One region of the Cellulosilyticum sp. I15G10I2 genome, then DNA from elsewhere that is predicted to be linked to it. Evidence: a T-box and tRNA genes for the amino acid it is inferred to sense, from the RefSeq annotation. Region 1 holds a T-box; the other holds one or more tRNA genes.
What was found. The T-box of region 1 lies ahead of asnS (asparagine--tRNA ligase). A T-box ahead of a tRNA ligase gene usually reads a tRNA of that ligase, here a tRNA-Asn.
Positions count from the first base shown of each region.

Region 2: it has a tRNA-Asn gene. The T-box ahead of asnS (asparagine--tRNA ligase) is inferred to sense a tRNA for this amino acid. The anticodon was not compared.

Region 1 covers NZ_FMMP01000006.1:291,709-303,267, reverse strand. The annotation lists gene BN3326_RS01370 (hypothetical protein) at 1-32, opposite strand, end outside; gene BN3326_RS01365 (hypothetical protein) at 91-603, opposite strand; gene BN3326_RS01360 (hypothetical protein) at 701-1,117, opposite strand; gene asnS (asparagine--tRNA ligase) at 1,504-2,895, opposite strand; T-box leader at 2,997-3,223, opposite strand; gene BN3326_RS01350 (TrmH family RNA methyltransferase) at 3,386-4,177, opposite strand; gene BN3326_RS01345 (potassium channel family protein) at 4,167-4,832, opposite strand; gene BN3326_RS01340 (TrkH family potassium uptake protein) at 4,853-6,274, opposite strand; gene pyk (pyruvate kinase) at 6,439-8,202, opposite strand; gene pfkA (6-phosphofructokinase) at 8,227-9,198, opposite strand; gene BN3326_RS01325 (DNA polymerase III subunit alpha) at 9,360-11,559, opposite strand, start outside.
Region 2 covers NZ_FMMP01000020.1:126-11,684, forward strand. The annotation lists tRNA gene BN3326_RS17545 (tRNA-Asn) at 233-304, shown strand; tRNA gene BN3326_RS17550 (tRNA-Asn) at 344-415, shown strand; tRNA gene BN3326_RS17555 (tRNA-Trp) at 507-579, shown strand; tRNA gene BN3326_RS17560 (tRNA-Asp) at 597-670, shown strand; tRNA gene BN3326_RS17565 (tRNA-Val) at 737-809, shown strand; tRNA gene BN3326_RS17570 (tRNA-Met) at 818-891, shown strand; gene BN3326_RS17575 (hypothetical protein) at 985-1,413, opposite strand; tRNA gene BN3326_RS17580 (tRNA-Asn) at 1,565-1,636, shown strand; tRNA gene BN3326_RS17585 (tRNA-Trp) at 1,700-1,772, shown strand; tRNA gene BN3326_RS17590 (tRNA-Asp) at 1,790-1,863, shown strand; tRNA gene BN3326_RS17595 (tRNA-Val) at 1,930-2,002, shown strand; tRNA gene BN3326_RS17600 (tRNA-Met) at 2,011-2,084, shown strand; gene BN3326_RS17605 (ABC transporter substrate-binding protein) at 2,320-3,837, shown strand; gene BN3326_RS17610 (sensor histidine kinase) at 3,855-5,600, shown strand; gene BN3326_RS17615 (response regulator transcription factor) at 5,634-7,271, shown strand; gene BN3326_RS17620 (sugar ABC transporter ATP-binding protein) at 7,551-9,044, shown strand; gene BN3326_RS17625 (ABC transporter permease) at 9,052-10,065, shown strand; gene BN3326_RS17630 (sugar ABC transporter substrate-binding protein) at 10,135-11,169, shown strand; gene BN3326_RS17635 (NAD(P)-dependent alcohol dehydrogenase) at 11,228-11,559, shown strand, end outside.

The DNA of each region.
Region 1 (11,559 bases):
TGAAACCATATTGGCATTGTTTTCCATAACACTATGTTCACCTTCTTTTTATTTCGCATTATATCTTTATGTTATTTTCATTTACATTTATCACTTCTTCCAGGTATTTAAAAGTTCTTCAATCATATGTACTTGCTCATTCTTTAAAATAAAATAAACTTCCTTCACTTTTTCTTTTCCAAACAGTGATTTTCTTGCTACTTTTATCCATAACTTTCTGGTGCCTTCTTCTTGCACCAAGCTGCTCCATTCATAACCTCTAAAATCCTTGACTGAATAAATATACTCATGCGTAATAATAACATTCTCACATAATCTTTGTATGCTAAAAGCTCGATAAACCCAATAACCTCCTACTATAACTCCAGAAATAACAATGATACTTTTTTCTACTATACCATTACCTTCTGCGGTATAAATCATAGAAAAGCTTAAAATTGTTATTACTACCATTATCATAGCTCCATTTAGTCCTCTTGTGGTCGTAAGATATACCGTCCCATTATTCTTTAATTTTTTTATATCCATCCCTATACTAAAAATATATACCGCTATTACAGTTATTAATCCACAATAAAGTACTATATCTAACTCCTGAACCATATATTATCCTCCCCAGTTTAAACAAGTTTTGCTTCACCTGCACTACTTTCTTTGTAAAAGCTTGTTGCTACAACATATCCCAACCACTTCTTTTTCATTACTTATATTCCCCCTTAATTAATAAAACAGTTTGAACAAAAGTCACTGCGATAAATCTTCCAGGGTATAATACAATCTGAAGCCCAAAAAGAGATCTGTTAATATTGTCAGAGAACCTAAAGGGATTATTAATTAATCCTCCTGACCAGCCCATATTAGAATAATCAGGCTTAGGCATAATAAAATATCCCAAAACGCAATATATTACAAGTAAGATTATAAACGCTATCGCCGACCCAATACTTAATTCTGGTAACACCGTAATCCTAAATACAAATCCAATGATAGCTATTGATATAACCACCTTAGTAATTAATACCCCTATCTTAGGTCTTTCTGGCTTTTTCCCATTAGTGTTAATTTCTCCAACAGGTCCTGGATTAGATTTTTCAAATAATAACTCTAATACCCCCATAGCTTACTCCTTCATGTATTTTCACTTCTATAAGTATAACTTAAAATTCAGATAATTGTAAGTTCTTGTTCAAAACATCCAGTTGATTTCTTTAATTTTGCACTTCTTAACTTTCACTTATAAATGAAACATAAACTTGCCAATAATCTAGGTGGGGGGAGGATAGTATCTTTAGACGCGACTTGGATACATGTGACGGAGCGGAGAAAGATAGCTATTATCCCCCCGCCGGACGTTCGCCAATATCCCCCCTCTCCCCAAAATACACAAAAAAACGACCACGTTTCTATTTTTATTAAAATAAAGTCGTGATCGTTCCTATTTTTTTAAATCTTTTAAAATCTCTTCACAAGCCCTGTAGCCTCATGGAAATTATTGTATACACTTTAAAACTCCGCTGACCCAGTAGTTCTTGGAAAAGGCACCACATCTCTGATATTGGTCATACCTGTTAAATACATAATAAGCCTTTCAAAACCAAGCCCAAAACCAGCATGTCTTGTACCGCCAAACCTTCTAAGATCCAAATACCACCAATAATCTTCTTCATTGAGCCCAAGTTCTTTCATTCTTGCTACAAGAACTTCCAGTCTTTCTTCTCTTTGACTTCCGCCTATAAGCTCACCTATCCCTGGGACAAGAAGATCCATCGCTGCTACTGTTTTATTATCTTCATTCATTCTCATGTAGAATGCTTTAATCTCTTTAGGATAGTCTATTACAAAAACTGGTTTTTTAAAGTGCTCCTCAGTTAAATAGCGCTCATGCTCGGTCTGAAGGTCACATCCCCAGAATACCGGGTATTCAAACTTCTTATCAGAAGCTTGAAGTATAGCAATGGCCTCTGTATAAGTTACTTTACCAAAATCAGCCCCTACTATCGCCGTAAGCCTGTCCAATATGCCTTTATCAACAAATTGGTTAAAAAATTGCATCTCTTCTTTTGCATTTTCTAAAACATAACTAATCACAAACTTTACCATGTCTTCTGCAAGTTTCATATCATCCCCAAGATCTGCAAATGCTATTTCCGGTTCGATCATCCAAAACTCTGCCGCATGTCTTGGTGTATTCGATTTTTCTGCTCTAAAAGTAGGCCCGAAGGTATAAACATCTCTAAAAGCCATGGCAAAGGTCTCTGCTGAAAGCTGACCTGAAACAGTAAGACTTGCCATTTTACCAAAGAAATCTTCTTTAAAGTTAACTTCTCCTGCTTCATTTTTAGGTGGGTCTATTGGATCTAGCGTTGTCACTCTAAACATCTCCCCTGCACCTTCACAGTCACTTGCAGTAATAATTGGCGTATGGGCATAAACAAAGTTTCTTTCTTGGAAAAACTTATGCACTGCATAAGCTGCCAGCGAGCGTACTCTAAACACCGCTGCAAATGTATTTGTTCGTGGTCTAAGATACGCTATTTGTCTTAAAAATTCAAAGGAATGTCTTTTCTTTTGAAGAGGATACTCTGGTGGGCATTCTCCTTCTATAACTACTTCTGTAGCTTTAAGTTCAAAAGGTTGTTTTTGATTAGGGGTAATAACAAAATTTCCTGTAACAATAATTGCAGCACCTACTCCTAGTTTTGCAATTTGTTTAAAATTAGGAAGATTATCTGCAAATACAATTTGTAATGTTTTAAAGAAGGTTCCATCATTGACTTCAATAAATCCAAATGTCTTTGAATCTCTTACTGTTCTTACCCAGCCAGCTACGGTAACAGCGTTTGTCTGATACGCCTCTGGTGCATTATAAAGTGCTCTAATTGATATTGTCTCCATACTATCTGCTCCTTTTATTTCGTTATACTCTTCTACTTTAGTCACATTCATAAACATAGATAAACTATTTGCTTAACACCAAAAAAAACTCCGCCCCCATCTAAAGGGACGAAGTTCACTCCGCGTTACCACCCTAGTTGATCTCCTTATCAAAGGCTATCCACCTTAAGTAAGATATAACGGTCTTAACCCGGCTAAGCCTACTCAAATCTTCTTTCGGTCAGCAACTCCAAGAGGTTTTTCACTCACTGTTTTGTTGTTAGTATCTCACCCTCACTAACTCTCTGAAAACCTACACAATGGCTACTCTTCTTATCATCGTCAGTAACTATTTTACTGCTTAAAATTATAGGGATTTTATAAGCACTTGTCAAGCCTTAACCTAGTTCTTTTATCCATTCATTTTTCAATGCCACTTTGAAAGAAAGGTATAGTATTCATTATTATAGATTTTTATACTAATCTCTCATAAGTATATTTATATAAATGATTAAATATTTATATTCATTTGTCTCATGACTTCATAAATACAAATCGAGGCAGCAATAGATGCATTGAGCGATTCACTTCCTCCGGGCATAGGAATCATCATTTTATAATCTGCCATTTGTTTAACAGTCTCTGAAACACCATTTCCTTCATTCCCTATTACAATAGTCATCTTTTTTTCGAAACGGATGTCATAAATAGGCTGAGCTTCTTCTAAAGCCGTAACATAAAGGGGTATTTTTGCTTGTTTTAAATGTGTGATATAATCTTCCGCTTCATAATCAATATATATAGGTAGATGAAATAAAGAACCCATTGTAGCACGTACTACTTTAGGACTATATAAATCTACTGATCCTTTTGTAATAAATATTGCCTTAACACCAAATGCATGCGCTGTTCTTATAATCGTTCCTAAATTACCTGGATCTTGAATATTTTCTAACAGCAAATACATTCCCCGTTTATCAAAGTTTTGATCTGTCAACTTTGTCACTGGCATTTCTACTACTGCCATAGCTCCTTGTGGCGTTGTCGTATCACTTATAGCTTTATAGACTTCCTCTGTTACAACAAGACATTTTTTTTCTTCTAAAGCAGGTGTTTTGGGCAGAGCTAATTCAGGTGTAGTGATTAAATATCTCACTTGATAATTTGCAGGTATTTCTTGAATAGATCTAATCCCTTCGACTATAAATAGATTTTCTTTCCTTCGTACTGTTTTTTTCTTTTGAAGCTGTAAAATACTTTTAATAATAGGGTTTTGCATACTGGAAACACTATTATTTTGCATGACGTTTAGCTTCTAATGCTTGAAGGGCTTTATTATCTCCTACTACCACAAGTATATCTTCTGGAGATAAAACATAATCTGGTTCTGGAGATACATTTATTCCGCCTTTATGTTCAACCGCAATAATATTAATACCGTATTTACCACGTACATTCAAATCTTTTATTGTACTATTGCTCCATTCCGGAAGAATAGCCATTTCCATAATGCTATAATCTGGTGAAAGCTCTATATAGTCGATAATACTTCCCGCAATAAGATTTGCAGCAATACGTTTACCCATTTCATGCTCTGGCAAAATAATACGATCTGCTCCAAGTTTTTGCAGGACTTTTTGATGAACCTCTGTACTAGCCTTAGCTACCACATAAGGAAGTCCTATTTCTTTAAGTAATAAAGTAATCATAATACTTGATTGAATGTCTTTACCTATTGCTACAATACCTACATCAAAATTACGAATACCGAGTGACCTCAGCGTATCCATATCTATCGCATCTGCTTGTACCGCATGGGTTACAAATGCAGATATTTCTTGTACTTTTTCTTCTGATGTATCTACTGCCATAACTTCATATCCAGCCTCTGAAAGAGTCAGAGCAACACTGGCACCAAATCTTCCTAGACCAAATACAACAAATTGTTTTGCTTTCACTTTTTTATCCTCCTTAAACTTTAACCAACTAATACGCGTTCTTCTGCATATTGAATAGTTCCTTTGTCTTTGCTTTGTTTAATCATAAGTGCTACAGCCATTGTTATAGGTCCAAGTCTTCCTATAAACATCGTGACTATAATAATAAGTTTTCCTATAAAAGTAAGATTAGATGTAATTCCAAGAGAAAGCCCTACTGTGCCAAATGCAGATATGACCTCAAATACCAGTTCCATAAAACTTGCACTTTCTGTAAACGAAAGTACCATAAGTACACTGATCACAACACCTATAGCAATCATAATAATTGCCATTGACCTTGCAATAATTTGAAAAGGAATTTTCTTTTTAAATATAACTGTATGTTGTTTCCCTCTAATCGTACATATTGCACATAGCATGAGTACGCCAGCAGTAACGGTCTTTATACCACCAGCTGTTCCTGCTGGTGAACCTCCAATAAACATCATGAGCATCGTCATGATTTTAGAAGCTGTCGTAAGTTCACTTGTCGTAATCGTATTAAACCCAGCAGTACGTGGTGTAACTGATAGAAACATTGCCGCATAAATTTTTTCTTTAAAAGATAAATCACCTAACGTATTCATATTATTTAACTCTGCAACAAAGAAAAACACAAAACCAATTATAAGCAGAGCTAAAGTAATAACCCATACTAATTTAGTATGCAAAGTAAGCTTATAAAAAGCTTGTTTCCAAGTAAAGTTTTCTGAAGACTTTAGCTTAAGCTTGATTGTCTTATAAGTATCCAGCCAAACACTAAAACCTAATCCCCCTAGGACAATCAGTCCCATAACTGTAAAGTTAAGCATAGTATTACCTACATAAGGTGTTAAACTATTATCTCCTACAATATCAAACCCTGCATTACAAAATGCAGATATCGAATGGAATACAGCATAGCCCATACCCTTTAAAAAACCATGTTCAGGAACAAATACAACGGCCAATAATAACGCCCCTATGGCTTCAACTAAGAATGTACCTATAATAATATTTTTTGTAAATCTTACAATGCCTGCTGTTTTATCCTGGTTGAGCGCCTCTTGCATAATCAGTCTATTTTTTAAAGAAATACGTTTTCTTGCAACAAGAAATAACGCACTTACTAATGTCATAAATCCAAGTCCTCCGATTTGAATGCATATCAGAATTACAACTTTACCAAAAGTTGACCAATAAGCCAAGGTATTAACTACTGCAAGACCTGTTACACAAACAGCCGAAGTGGCCGTAAAAAAAGCATTAATAAAAGATGTGCTTTCTCCTGCATTACTGCTTATAGGTAACATTAATAAAATAGTTCCAACAAGTATAACAACTAAAAATCCTATCACTAATATTTGTGAAGGATCAAGATGTTTTGAAATGACCAGCGCTTGTCTTGTCTTCAAAAATCCTGGTGTGTTTTGCGTTTTCATTTTTTCTCTCCTTGATGTTAAAGTAATCATTAGTCTATTTTAAACTATCTATTATAAAATTTCTAGAGAAATTAATGTTATATATAAAACTTTTATATTATTTTTTTGAAAAGCTATTTTCTAAAAACAGATGGTAGTCACTCATGAGTAACTACCACCTGTAATTAACCTTCTATCGCTCCATTATATACATAACCTTTTTCACTGTCAACTGTTATAATAACGGAGTTCCTTACACTTTCAACGATATTACTTGCCCCTATAATAACAGGAATATCTAATGTTTGACCTACTATCACTGCATGGTTGCTTTCTTCTGGTGTACTGTCTTCCACAATAATAGCACTGGCTTTTTTCATATAAGGAAGATACTGATTATTTGTTTTACTTGCAACCAATATATCTCCTTTTTTAAAACACTTATCTGCTTCTGCCAACACTTTAATCACACTAGCTTTTCCCGTTACAGACTTTTTTCCATAGCCCTTCCCTTTTGCTAAGACATCTCCTACATATTGCACTTTCATAATATTAGTTGTACCCGCAAAACCTACTGGCACCCCTGCTGATAATACAATAATGTCTCCTTGCTTAACAAATTTCATTTGTTCAATTTCTTGAACTGCCTTCGCAAACACATCGTCTGTTGAGTCTTTTTCATTATATTCAATAAGTAAAGGCGTGCAGCCCCATACAAGACTTAGTTGTCTTTGAACTCTCTCACTTGTTGTACATGCCATAATTGGGCAACTTGGTTTAAACTTTGACACGGATCTTGCCGTATAGCCTGACTTAGTGATCGTAACAATACTTGCTGCACCTAACTCTCTTGCAGTATTACAAGTTGAATGGCTCACTGCATTGGTCATACTTACGCCATATGAAGCTTGTCTTAGGTGCTGCTTATGATTTTCTTTTTCTGCCTCAGCTGTTCTTGCAATACGATCCATCATCTGAATAGATTCTAGAGGATAATCACCTTTAGCCGTTTCACCTGAAAGCATAATGACAGATGTTCCATCAAATATCGCATTTGCAACATCACTTGCTTCTGCTCTTGTAGGTCTTGGATTTCTAATCATTGAATCTAACATTTGTGTAGCTGTTATAACAGGTTTTCCAACATGGTTCGCTTTTTTAATCAAAAGCTTTTGTACAACCGGTACTTGTTCCGCAGGTATCTCAACACCAAGATCTCCTCTTGCTACCATAATGGCATCTGCAACTTCAAGGATCTCATCAATATTTTCAACACCTTCTCTATTTTCTATTTTAGCAATAATTTGAATATCACTGCCACCATTTTCTTCAAGCACTTGGCGAATTTTCATAACATCAGCCGCTGTTCGAATAAAAGAAGCTGCAATATAATCAAAGCCTGTTTCTGCTCCAAATTTTATATCTGATAAATCTTTTTCTGTTAAAGCTGGCAGATTAACCGAAACATCCGGTATATTAATGCCTTTTCTTGAACCTAACATGCCGCCATTTTCTACGGAACATTCTATTTCTGTAGATGTAAGGTTATTAACCTTTAGCTCAATAAGGCCATCATCTATAAGAATTCTGCTTCCTTTTTGTAAATCGGCTGGCAGACCTTTATAAGTCACACTTACTCTTGTATGATCTCCTTCTATCTCTTCAGTTGTAAGGATAAAAGTCTCTCCAAGATTTAACCGGTAGTCTTCATCATTTTTCATAACACCTGTTCGTATTTCAGGTCCTTTAGTATCTAGTATCAGTGGGATAGGTTTATTGAGCTCTGTTCTTACCTGAATAACTTTTTTGACTGTTTCTCCATGAATTTCATGATTATCATGCGAAAAATTAATACGTATACCATCAATGCCTGCTAATATAATTTTTCTTATGCTTTCAACGTCTCTTGTTTTAGGTCCTAAAGTACCAATAATTTTAGTTTTACGCATCATTTCTACTCCCTTAATTGGCTTTTATACAAGTAAATTGCTTACCTCATACATATATTCATCAATATCTTTTTGCATCGCTAATGCTTCATTAATATCATAATCTACATACTGTCCTTTAACATAGGCAACTACTCTTTTAGCCTTCCCTTCACAAAGCAGGTCTACGGCTTTTGCACCCATCATTGAGGCATGGATACGATCAACTGCACTTGGAGAGCCCCCTCTTTGAAGGTGTCCAAGTATTGTTGCTCTTGACTCAATACCCGTTATTTGCTGAATCTTTTTAGCAAGTTTTTCCGAACCTCCTATACCTTCTGCAATGATAATAATGAAATTCTTCTTACCAACATTTTTATTTTCTAGAATAATTTTAATGATTTCTTCATCAGACATTCTAGGTTTTTCAGGAATAAGCACGAGCTCTGCCCCTGAACTAATGCCACACCATAGTGCGATATACCCTGCATTTCTTCCCATAACCTCAACTATAGAGCATCTTTCATGGGAAGTTGATGTATCACGTATTTTATTAATAGCATCCATAGCGGTATTAACTGCTGTATCAAACCCAATTGTATAGTCTGTACAAGCTATATCAAGGTCAATTGTACCTGGTACACCAATGGTGTTAATGCCTAAATTAGCGAGTTTCTCAGCACCTTGAAAAGATCCGTCTCCGCCAATAACAACTAAACCATCTATGCCAAATACTTTACACATATCTGCGCCTCTTTGCTGCCCTTCTGGCTTAAGAAACTCTAGACAACGTGCTGTTTGAAGAATAGTTCCTCCTCGTTGAACCGTATCTGATACGCTTCTAGCTGTAAGCTCACGTACATCTCCTGATAAAAGACCATTATAACCCTTTTGTATGCCCATAACTTTTATGCCTCTTGCAATACCTACTCTTACAACTGCACGTATGGCTGCATTCATTCCTGGAGCGTCTCCTCCACTTGTTAATACACCTATTGTACCTACTTTATTACTCATCAAAATAACCCCCTATGGTTGTTTTTAATTATTTGTATCCTATTATTTTGGCTTCATAATAGTTCATACAAACTATTTAATCATGTAGATTAGGTTTTTCATCTTCTCTTTCAATCTTCTTTATTTTACTTAAATCTCTTTTAAATAGCAATATTTTCTTTTTATTGATGGATCACAATAGCTTTTTCACCTAATAAATTTACTAATTCTTGCATAAGTTTATCAGTAATATGGACATTATATCTATCTGGAAACGGTTTTCGTACGCCATCTTCTACATTCTCTACTATAATTTTAGTTTTCCCTCTATATTTATTAAATATGTGTACTAATTTTTCTCTGATTTCCCTTGTACGCATTGTCTCATCTAAACGTAATAGTATCGTATTACGCAAAACAGGATTTAAAATATCTTCAAGTGTTGTTATCTCATCAGCAAGAATAACAGCCGTTGTTTCTTCTTTAATTGATATTCTGCCTTTAGCTATAAAGACACTTTCTTCATCATACTGACTAAATTGATCATAAAGTGTAGGAAATATGATAACTTCCATTGTTCCCAGTGTATCTTCAAGCGTAAGAAAAGCCATTTTTTTATTTGTTTTTGTGAAAATAATACGTTTATCAACTAAGATACCGCCTGCAATAACTCTCTGACCATCTGCAACCCCATCTTCCTCGTCTTCCTTATATTCTAAGTCACTGCTTTTAATAGAAATATATCGTTCAAGTAAATCTCTTACTTTATCTAAAGGGTGCCCGCTTAAATAGATCCCTAATACTTCTTTTTCATAGTTTAATAAGTCTTTCATGTCAAATTCATCGATAAGCGGCAAATGATCTTTATCTTCTAGCTTGTCTTCACTATTTAAAGCAAACAGATCTATTTGTCCTGCAACATTATTCTTTTTACTAAGGGAGATGCCATTTGCTATTTGTTTATAGACCGCCATATATTGACTGCGTTTCCCCCCAAATGAGTCAAAAGCCCCTGCTAGTATAAGGCTTTCTATACTTCTTTTATTAGTATCTTTAGCCTCCATGCGATTATAAAAATCTGTAAGACTCTTAAATTCCCCTTGTTTTTCTCGTTCTTCAACAATACGGTCAATAACGTTTTTCCCTACATTCTTAATCGCTGCAAGTCCGTAGATTATCGCATTATCTTTTGCATCAAAGTATGCAAAACCACTATTAATATCAGGTGCCTTTACCATGATGTTCATCCGCTTGCAGCTGTCAATATAGTTTGTTATTTTATGGGAAGCATCCATTACCGACGTCATAAGTGCCGCCATAAATTCAACTTTATAATACGTTTTTAAATAAGCTGTCTGATAAGCAACGATGGCATAGGCTGCTGCATGTGATTTATTAAATGCATATTTTGCAAAATCCACCATATCCTCAAATATTTTTTCTGCTACTTCTTTAGGAATACCTCTTTTAATACAACCGGGTACACTCTCACCATCCCCATATAAAAAGATCTCTTGCTCTTTTTGCATCACATCTGATTTCTTTTTACTCATAGCACGTCTTAAGAGGTCACTTCTTCCTAAACTATATCCAGCAAGATCTCTTACGATTTGCATAACTTGCTCTTGATAAACAATACACCCATAAGTATTTTTAAGAATAGGTTCGAGACTAGGGTGAGTATAGGTAATACTAGAAGCATCTTTTTTTCCTGCTACATATTTAGGAATAAAATCCATAGGCCCTGGTCGGTATAGGGATATTCCAGCTATAATATCTTCCATACTCGTCGGTGCAAGCTCCTTCATAAAGCTTTTCATCCCTGCACTTTCAAGTTGGAAAATACCATCTGTGCTTCCTGATGCTATAAGTTCATAGACTTCCTTATCCTCTTCATCAATTTTTTCTATGTCTAAATGGATATGATGATTTTTCTTAATAAGCTTGACTGCATTATCGATAACAGTAAGGGTTCTAAGTCCTAAAAAGTCCATTTTTAACAGTCCTAATTCTTCAAGGGTCGTCATTGGAAATTGTGTTGTAATGGCGCCGTCACTTGCATTAAGCGGTACATATTCTACAACAGGTTTTTTTGAAATCACTACCCCCGCAGCATGCATGGACGAATGTCTTGGCAGCCCTTCTAATTTTCTGGAAGTATCTAAAAGATATTTAACTGCTTCATCAGTTTGATAAAGTTCTCGTAATTCTTCATTCATTTCAAGTGCTCTATCAATTGTAATTTTAAGTTCATTTGGAATCATTTTTGCTATGCGGTCAACCTCTTGATAAGGCATATTAACAGCCCGTCCCACATCTCTTATAGCCGCTCTTGCAGCCATAGTCCCGAAAGTAATAATCTGTGCTACACGATCTTCACCA
Region 2 (11,559 bases), on a different contig from region 1:
AATAAAAAATAATGAATAATAAAAAGTAAAGAGGATATAATAAATGAGGTACTAAAAAGTAATCAGTTGATTACTGTTAGCTTATTATTATGTTTGATACTTGATTATTAATGTATTATTAAGTGATAACGGTTAAATAGTAAAAATAGTTTGATTATGTTTAGTTTTGTGAGTACAAACAACACAAAACGTTGTTTAATAGCAAAAAACGCTATTTATAGAGTATTCATATTCCTTGATAGCTCAGCGGCAGAGCATTCGGCTGTTAACCGAAGGGTCGTAGGTTCGAACCCTACTCGGGGAGTTTCCCTAAAAGGAAGTAATTTATACAAATCATATACATTCCTCGATAGCTCAGCGGCAGAGCATTCGGCTGTTAACCGAAGGGTCGTAGGTTCGAACCCTACTCGGGGAGTTTCCTGAAAAGGAATTGCACATAGAAACCTTAATATATAAGTTTAATATAGACTACATAATAAGTGAATCTGTGTTTTCAGTTTTAATATAGGGGTATAGTTCAGTTGGTAGAACGTCGGTCTCCAAAACCGGATGTCGTGGGTTCAAGTCCTACTGCCCCTGTTTTAAGTTTTTTACAAGGCCCAGTGGTACAGTTGGTTAGCACGCCGCCCTGTCACGGCGGAGGTCGAGGGTTCGAGTCCCTTCTGGGTCGTTTAGCTTGACTGTTTGGTTTATGGTATAATAGGCCAAGCGGTTAGCTGTAATAATTTTAATGCATGGTCGCTTAGCTCAGCTGGGAGAGCATCTGCCTTACAAGCAGAGGGTCATAGGTTCGAGCCCTATAGCGACCATTTAATATGGCGGAATAGCTCAGTTGGCTAGAGCACACGGTTCATACCCGTGGTGTCGGGGGTTCAAATCCCTTTTCCGCTACTTTAACATAAAGAACCAGATGCAAAATGCATCTGGTTCTTTATGTTAAAGCTAATAGGCAGATAGACTAGGGGTAAATGAGAAAAATAGCTTTTAAGAGGGAATGTATTCACATTCAAAAAATACAAGCGCCTTATTTGATGCTAAGTCTACCATAATCCAGCGTTCAACATAATATTTGCGGTAAGTATAGAGCAAATATTCCTCTCTGCTGATTTCTATATCATTATGATAGTAGATTGTATGTAGGAGTTCAGATGAGTCAGTAATATATTCATAAACAAATTCGAACTGACAATTATTTCTAGAAATATACGGTGCTAGTTCACTATAGTAAGAAAGATTGTGATAAATAAATTCACCAAACATATTATGAGGTGAGTCTCTAAAAAGTATCCAGTCTCGCTTTTCGATAAGCGCTAAGTAGGCGATAACTTTCATAGGTATTTGAGTTCTATATTCTTTTTCAATCACTAAATTGCCTGTGGCATCGGATCTTAGCATGATTACTTGATAAGACATATTTAACGACCTCCTTAAGTAATGTATATATCTATATATATTACTTAAAATAATTTATAGACTAAAAAAATGGACAAGAGTCTAAAAGGTAACAATAATAATAAAAAATATCTTGACATGAGTCATTACATTTGATATACTACTCATGCATTCCTCGATAGCTCAGCGGCAGAGCATTCGGCTGTTAACCGAAGGGTCGTAGGTTCGAACCCTACTCGGGGAGTTTCCTGAAAAGTAAACAATGACATATTCTATATACTTAGAAGGATCATTAGGTAATAACTATAGGGGTATAGTTCAGTTGGTAGAACGTCGGTCTCCAAAACCGGATGTCGTGGGTTCAAGTCCTACTGCCCCTGTTTTAAGTTTTTTACAAGGCCCAGTGGTACAGTTGGTTAGCACGCCGCCCTGTCACGGCGGAGGTCGAGGGTTCGAGTCCCTTCTGGGTCGTTTAGCTTGACTGTTTGGTTTATGGTATAATAGGCCAAGCGGTTAGCTGTAATAATTTTAATGCATGGTCGCTTAGCTCAGCTGGGAGAGCATCTGCCTTACAAGCAGAGGGTCATAGGTTCGAGCCCTATAGCGACCATTTAATATGGCGGAATAGCTCAGTTGGCTAGAGCACACGGTTCATACCCGTGGTGTCGGGGGTTCAAATCCCTTTTCCGCTATTACAAAAAAGCAGATGCGCTATGCATCTGTTTTTTTTTGTACGATACTTTTGCTTACGCAAAAACTATGTATATGAGTTAATTAAAACAGAAGAATATTTTATAAATTAGTATTAATTAACTAAAATATTATAATTAGCAATTGAAAATATAAAACATATGTGAGTATAATAGAAAGTATTAAGTGCTAAAATGTAAATAAGTACATACATTTAGTCCGAGGAGGAAGACGATTATGGTTAAAAAGTACATAAAATTTTTAGCGATAGTAGCTGTATTAGGAGTAATAAGTCTATTTGTTTATAATATATTATTTGATTTATGGAAAGATACAATTGCTCATGAAAAAGTGGTGAATAAAACTAAGACAAGCTCTAAAACAGATAACTTTTATAATATAGAGGTTCCGGAGAGTTTTGATTGGAAAAAATATAGCGGGACAACTTTAAATTTTATTGTAGAAAACAATATCAATGCTGATATACTCACGAAGCATGCAGCAAGCTTTACTGATTTAACCGGCATTAATATTAATATTGTTGCACTTGATTTTGACAGCATGATACAAAAAATTAATCTTGACTTTATATCTAAGACTGGAAAATTTACACTCATTTATGTAGATCCTTATCAAACATTAAATAGATTTAGTAACGACCTATGTAATCTTAATAAATACAATAATAGTTCTCTATTACCAAATATTCAAGGTGGATTAGATGACTTTTTTGAAGAGCAAGTTATGATAGAATCATACTTTATCAATCAAAATAGACTTTGCAGTATACCCTTTGATACAACAACAATGATTTTTTTCTATAGAAAAGATATCTTTAATAAATATAGAGATCAATTTATGAAAGAGAATGGGTTTGATTGGACACCAGGAACGCCTGAATTTACTTGGGAACGCTTTGTACAGGTCTCAGAATGGATTTCTAATAATGTGCCTAAAAGTGAAGTGAAATATGGAAGCGGGTATATGGGACAAAAACATAATTCACTTTATTGTCTCTTTTCCACTATCCTCGCATCTTACGGGGGAGATTATTTTGAAGATGAAAATATTAGTACAATTGGTACCCACAAGCCTAATAATATAGTCATTAACAGCAAAGCATTTATAGAAGCATTAAAGACCTATAAAAAGATTAACAGTGTATCATCTCCTGAAAGTCGAGATTGGAATTGGTATGATACGGCAGAGGCTTTTAAAAATGGAGAGGTAGCTATGATGCTTAATTGGGATGAAAATATTTCTGCTATAGAGAATGCAGCAATTTCTAAAGTTGCGGGTAATGTAGGTTATAGTATCCTGCCCTATGGCAGCGCTAGAAGTGCAAATATTTATGGAGGTTCAGGTATTGGCATTAATAACTATGCGACTGATGTAGAAAAAGAAGCGGCATGGCTATTTATTGTATGGGCGACATCGCCCCAAGTTCAATCCCTTATTCTGGAAGAATCTGGCGGTGGCAGCCTACCGCCTAGAAAATCAATTTCCAGCGAAGAAAATATAGGGATACCCAATGTCTATACTAGTAGCAAAGGAATAAGTAAAACTGCAATCAAACAATCTCACGTTGTATTAGAAGCGTGGAAAAAAGAAAATGTATACTATAGGCCTAAGGTAGAAAATTTCTATCATATAGAAAGAATAATAATAGATGAGGTCTATAATATGATGCGGTATGATTTAGAACCGGAGCTTACAGCTCAAAAAATTTATACTAGAATCAATAATTTAACATGAAAGACAGAGTAGATATCATGGACAAAGTAAAATTAGTTAATAGTTTTCGTTTTAAAATAGTTATTATTATATTAGTATGTATTCTTATTCCTATTACCTTTCTTTATACAAGTTATTATTATAAAGTTAAAGAAATCATCACTAAAAAATATAGTGATTCAGCGGTACAGTCTGTTTATGAAGGTGCAGAAAATATAGATTTTATTTTAAAAGATCTTAGAGAATTTTCTAATATAGTATTTATTAATAATGAAATAAATGAGGCACTTAACAACTCAAGCAATGTAAGTCAAGTAGAATTTTTAAATATTATCAGAGGATTATTTACGTCGAGACAGGATATAGAAGCGATATCTTTATTAGTGGATGATAAGCTCTATTCTGTAGGCGCTATTAAGTTGGATAAAGATCCAGAAGTATTTGATATGCTTGAGACGACAAAGGGAGAATGTGTGTGGGTTAATACAAGCATAGAAAGAACTCAAATCTTATCCAGTCAATTTACAAAGTACTTCTTTTCTTTAGGAAGAACAATTGTTGATCTTAATACACTAGAGTCATTAGGTGTCCTTAAAATAGACATCAATGAATCAATATTAGAAAAATCCTATAAAAGTTTAATGGCAGAGGAAGGCAGTGAAGTATTTATTTGCTCTAACTTAGGAGATGTAATAAGTCATCCAAACAAGGAAATGATAGGTCTTAATATTAAGCATAAATTATATATGCAAAGTATTTTAACTTCCAATGAGAAACAAGGCTATATCTCTTATCAGGAAGATGGCGTGGAGAAAGTAGCTATCTATTCTACTTGTGATGTATCTGACTGGAAACTTGTTAAGGCTATACCTACAGCGTACTTGTATAAAGAGATTATGCAAATTCAAGGCTATATTATTATATTAGGGATCCTGTACTTTATAACAACAATAACTCTAGGCCTTTTTTTAGCTGCTATGATCACAAGCCCCATAGAGAGACTTATGAAACTTATGAAAAAGGTAGAGAAGGGGAATCTTGACATCCATGCAGAAATAACGAGTAAGGATGAAATAGGACAGCTGAGTAAGAGTTTTAACAATATGATTGATAATATGAATCTGATGATGAATAAAAACATAGAAGAAGAACGTCAGAAGAAAGAAATGGAGATTGAAGTGTTAAGAGCACAAATTAATCCTCACTTCTTATACAATACGCTTAATACTATTAAGTGGATGGCTAAAATACAAGGCAGCACCAGTATCAGTAATGCTGTCAATGCTTTAACTAAACTGCTTCGGGTAAGTATCAGTATAGGTAAAGAGAAGATATTGCTAAATGATGAGATTAGCTATGTACAAAATTACTTAGTGATTCAGCGTCTAAGATTTAGTGAAAAGTTTAATATCGAATATATGATAGAAGAATCGTGCTTTAAGTGTCTTGTTCCGAAGTTGATTTTACAGCCTATTGTGGAAAACTCACTCATTTATGGTACAGATGAAGATAGCTTAGAGACACTGAGCATTATTATAAGGGCCTACGAAGAAGAAAATGTGCTTCATATCAGTGTAGAGGATAATGGACCAGGTATCTGCAAAGATGTTTTAGATAATATACTTACCCATAGGCAAGGCATAGATAAGTTTAGTACAGTGGGCCTTAATAATATTAATCAACGTATCAAACTGCACTATGGCGATGAATATGGCATAGAGATTCAATCGAAAGTTGATGAAGGGACACGGGTATTAATCAGACTGCCGATTCATAAGGAATAACTTACAGGCGTCAATCGAATAGGGGGAAGGTCAGTGTATAAAGTATTAATTATAGATGATGAAGTATTAGTGAGAGTAGGCTTAAAATCAACCATTAATTGGGAATCCATAGGTTTTTCAATAGTGGGAGAAGCCTCAAATGGCGAGAAGGGATATGAGCAGTATAAGCTTCATAAACCAGATGTGATTATTACAGATATAAAAATGCCTCATAAAGACGGTATGTGGCTTATTAAAAAAATACGTGAAACCAATAAACAGGTAAAGATCCTCATCTTAACCTGTTATGATGAATTTGAATATGTAAGAGAAGCACTGAAATTAGGAGCAGATGACTATATTCTTAAATCAGAAATTGAAGATGAAGAGCTGATTGATTCTATGAGTAAGTTTAAAGCACAGCTAAAGTTAATCCCGGATAAAGATAAGGAGCTTAGAGTCTTAAAAGAGCAGTTTGAAAGTAATGCTGTTGTATTAAAAGCGAAGCTTTTGGAAGATTTGGTAAATAAAAACAAACTTAATGAAATAGCACTGCAAAATGAATATTTAAAAATCCAGTTTCCTACCCATAGCTGCCACTTTTCTTTTGTAACACTTATAAGAGAAGATGAAAAGAAGAAAAATGAAGCATTGCAGCAAAATAATGACAGCATGAATGATGCTATTATTAATCTAATCTATGATATATGTCAAAATGAAAAAATGAATATACTGGCCAATAGAGAGGGCGAAAGATTTCAATTTCTTTTAGCAAGAGAGAATTTGCATCAAAACAATGTAGAGCAGACTATTATTTATGTTCAAGAAAAAGTTATGCAGTATTTTAATATAACTTTAAGCGGTGTATACAGTGCCATATTTAATAATCTCACATATTTAGGGGAAGTGGTGGTAGCTTGTAAAATAAAAGAAGAGGAATTTTTTTATACAAGTGGGCCGAAACTGCTTTTTACTAAGGTGCAAGAAGCTCAGATAGAGGATAATAAAAGAAATATGCCAAATAGCAGCATATTTAATTTAGATACAGATTTTAAAAAACTTATTATTAAATACATTGATGAAGAAAACATTGAAAAGTGTAAAGAGCACTTAGAAGAGTTGGCACAGTTATTTGGAAAATATCATTTAAATTCATTGGAGGTTAAACTATTTTATTCTAATCTTGTAAATACTTTATTTGAAAAGTATGGTCAGTGTTTTAGAGAGACAAACTATATTAAAGACTATCATTACTACTATAATCTTATTATTAACTTAAATAAAATGAAGGAACTTGCGTCATTGCTGGACTTATTTATTACTGATGCGGTAAGAAGTATAAAAGAATACCGTGTAAGTAATTCTAAATATGTTATGAAAAGGGCTATGGAATATATAGATGCGCATTATTATAATAAGATATCCTTAGAAGATATAGCAAACTATATTAATTTGTCTAAACACTATGTTTCATATTTATTTAAAAAAGAAACAGGCATTAATATTTCAGCCTATATTAATGATATTAGGATTGAAAAAGCCAAACAAATGATTGTGCAAAGAGAGTATAAGATAAAAGAGATCTTCGAAAAAGTTGGATTTTCAGATCAACAATATTTTTCAAAGGCTTTCAAAAAGGCTACGGGAATGACTGTTACTCAGTATAAAGAATCAATAGAACATCAAAAATAGAAAAATACACTACAAAAAGCACTAATGCGAAAGAAGCGTTAGTGCTTTTTGTATATTAGAATTTATTGAAAAGGCATTCTGGTGAGAAAAATGCTTAGATATAGTAATATTTTTAAAATAAATTGTAACATATTACAAATAATTATTAAGGCGTACTAAGAGAGAAATAAAGTACAAAACAATAGAAACAAAATACATTACTTAATTTTATATAAAAAGATAGAATGAATTCAGAAGTTGTAAGTCTAATAGCTTTATTACATAGAAGGGAGGGAGCGTATGGATTTGGCAATACCCAAACTTGAACTTAAGAATATAGAAAAATCATTTCCAGGGGTAAAAGCGCTTGGTAATGTTAACTTTTCGGTCAAGAAAGGTACAGTTCATGTGCTTTGTGGTGAAAATGGTGCAGGCAAGTCTACTTTAATGAAAATTATTAACGGTATTTATCAGCCTGATCAAGGACAAATGCTCATAGACGGTAAGGAGGTAAAGGTAAATAACCCTATAGAAGCAAGGAAAAATGGTATCTCTATGATTTTCCAAGAGCTTAATTACATACCAGAGATTACCATAGAACAAAGTATGTTCTTAGGAAATGAACCAACTAATAAGTTTGGCAAGATAGATTGGAAAAAAATAAGAAACGAAACACTTAGACTGCTGCAGCAAGAAAAACTTAATTATAAACCTACGACTCAGTTAAAAGATTTAACTATTTCAGATATTCAAATGTTAGAAATACTTAAAGCAGTCTCTTATGGATCAGACATTATTATTATGGATGAGCCGACATCTGCCATTACACGTAATGAGGTTGAAATATTATTTGGCAAAATTGCTGAACTAAAAGCAAAGGGTGTAAGTATTATTTATATTTCTCATAAGATGGAAGAGATATTTAGAATAGCAGATGAAATAACAGTTTTAAGAGATGGGATTATGATAGATACAAAGCCAACGCATGAGCTTACCATTGATAAAGTTATTGCGCTTATGGTAGGCCGAGAAATGAGTAATATCTATCCCAAAGAAGCCATACCTATTGGTGAGACAATATTAGAAGTTAAGCATCTAACAAATAGCCCGATATTCAGTGATGTAAGCTTTAATATTAAAAAAGGCGAAATAGTTGGATTTGCAGGACTGATGGGAGCTGGAAGAAGTGAGGTTGCAAGAGCAATTTTTGGACTTGATTATTTTGAAAGCGGACAGGTCATTATTAAAGGGAAAGAAGTAAAAATTAACAAAGTAATAGACAGTATTAATCACGGTATGGTTATGTTATCAGAAGATAGAAAACGTTATGGTATTATCGGCGTTCGGGGAGTCAGAGAAAATGTTGCCTTATCAAAACTTGAGAAATTTATTTATAAGGGAAGATTACATACTAAGGATGAGAACACCACAGTTTCCGAGATCTGTAAACGCATGAATGTTAAGACGCCATCGCTAGAAACATCTATTGATTCATTAAGCGGCGGTAATCAGCAAAAAGTAATGTTAGCCAGATGGATGCTTTGTGATCCGGAAATTCTTATACTGGATGAACCTACAAGAGGTATAGACGTAGGGGCGAAATATGAAATATATAAACTGATGAGCGAACTTGTAAAAGAAGAAAGAAGCATTATTATGATTTCATCAGAACTGCCTGAGCTTATAGGTATGTGTGATCGTATTTATGTGATGGCAGGCGGGAAGATAACGGGTGAACTTGAAATGAGAGAGTTTACTCAAGAAAACATTATGAAGTTAGCTACAAAGGGGTGATGAGAGGATGAATAGTAAAGAATTAAATAAGTGGTGGTCTAAAGCAACGAGTAAGTACAGCATTTATATTATTTTAGTTGCCATGTTTATAGTATGTTCAGTAATAAGCCCGGTATTTTTATCCACAAAAAACATTACGAATATCTCCAGGCAGATTTCTATTACAACGATCATAGCATTTGGAGAAACACTGCTTATTATATGTGGACTTATTGATTTATCAGCAGGATCAGTACTTGCACTATCGGGGGTGCTGTCAGTTGCAGCATACAAACTTACAGGATCAATGCAAATTGCTATGTTAGTGGGGATCAGTGTCGGGATATTCTGTAATGCCATTAATGGGATGCTGGTTACAAAATTTAAGACACCGCCGTTTATTGCGACACTCGCTATGCAGACAGCAGCAAGAGGAGCAGCACTTCTATATACCAATGGTCAAAACATTTACCAAATAGGTGAGTATAAGGCACTTGGTCAGAATTCAATAGGAATTATTCCAATACCGGTTATTTTTATGATTGGAACGACAGCTATGACGTGGTACATATTAAATCACACAAGATTTGGAAGACATTTATATGCAGTAGGAGGCAGTGAAGAAGCAGCGCGTGCTTCCGGGGTTAATAATAATAGAACAAAAATGATAGCTTATCTTATCAATGGTTTATTTGTAGGTATTGCTGGGGTACTCTTTATGTCAAGGGTTAACGCCGGACTGCCTAATGGAGGTATTGGTGCTGAGTTTGAAGCGATGACTTCAGCGATCATAGGAGGTACTAGTTTTTCAGGTGGTATTGGTACAGCCATGGGAACTTTAGCGGGGGCATTTATTATGGGATTTGTAAATAATATTATGAACCTTCTAGGCGTTCAATCTTATATGCAGCAGATTGTAAAAGGGATTATCATTGCACTGGCAGTAGTTTATGATATTCGTTCTAAAACCAAAAGAGACAAGAAAAAACAAGGCAATATCAATGAAAAAGTAATGGATAAGGATGGTAAGCGTAAGACGTGAGGTACTTTATAATGCGAATTTATATAAATTCTATATAAATTTTAAAACAAAACTAAGGGGGAATTTTTTATGAAGAGTATGAAAAAATTAATGGCTGTTATGATGAGTTCAATGCTTGCGTTATCACTTTCTGTAGGATGTGCTGCTACATCTGAAACTAGCGGTACAACTGAAGCACCAAAGGCAGCTGCGTCAAATGATGCAAAACCAGCAGAAGAAGCTCAAAAAACATACAGAATTGCTTATATTGCAAGAGCACAAAGTGACTCTTTTGCAGCGTGGCTAGCGAATGCTGTAAAAGACGAAGTTGCAGCAAATTATAAAGATGTTACTGTAGATATATTTGATGGAGAAAGTAAGAATGAAGTTATTGCAAGTCATATAGAAAATGCAGTAACTAACCAATATGATGCTATTCTCTTACAACCATATGATTCAGAAGCACAAGTAGCTCCTGCTATGGAAGCTATGAATGCAGGTGTTCAGCTTGTAACTGTTAATAATCGTATTAATGATAATGACAGAGCAGGCGCAATAGATGCTGATCCAGTTGAACAAGCGGCAAAAAATGCAGAACTGGCATTAGCTCAGATCCCACAAAATGGTAAAGTTGTTGTACTTATGGGACCAGCGGGAAACATGCATTCGGATATGAGAAGAATAGGCTGGCAGAAAGCATTTTTTGACAAACGCCCAGATGTTAAAATTTTAGACGAACAAATTGCAAACTGGAATAAAGATGAAGCAATGCGTTTTATGGAAGACTGGATTCAAACTTATGGAGAAATAGATGCGATTGTTTCTATGAATGATAATATGGCAGTAGGTGCGCTTGAGGCAGCAAAAGCCGCTGGTATGAATGATATTTTATCTTATGGTGTTGATGGTACTGCAGAAGCTTGTCTTGCGATTGCAGCTGGCGAAATGACATCTACTACACTTCAAAGTGCCTATACGCTTGCAGAAGAAGCGGTAAAATTAACTTATAAACTTATGACAGGAACAGGAGATCGTGAAACAATTCTTGTAGATTGTCCGCTTATTACAAAAGAAAATGCACAAGAATATATCGAGCTTCACAAAAAAGCAGGTAACCTTAATTAATAAGATAATTATAAGTAATAAAAAACATAGTTTACTAAAAGCAAAGGAGACCTAAATAATGCGTAATCAAGCTGTATATATGACAGGTACTTATAATATGGAAACCAGGGATATTAATATCCCTGTTCCAAAAGCAAAAGAAGTTTTAATTAAACTCGAGTATGTTGGGATATGTGGTTCAGATGTTCATTATTATGAGCATGGCAGAATTGGCGACTTCGTAGTTAATGGTGATTTTATACTAGGACACGAATGTGCTGGAGAAGTTGTGCAAATAGGAGAAGAAGTCACCACATTAAAAGTAGGGGATAGAGTCGCTCTTGAACCAGGTATTACTTGCGGACAATGTGAATTTTGCAAAAGTGGTAAATATAATTTGTGTCCAGATGT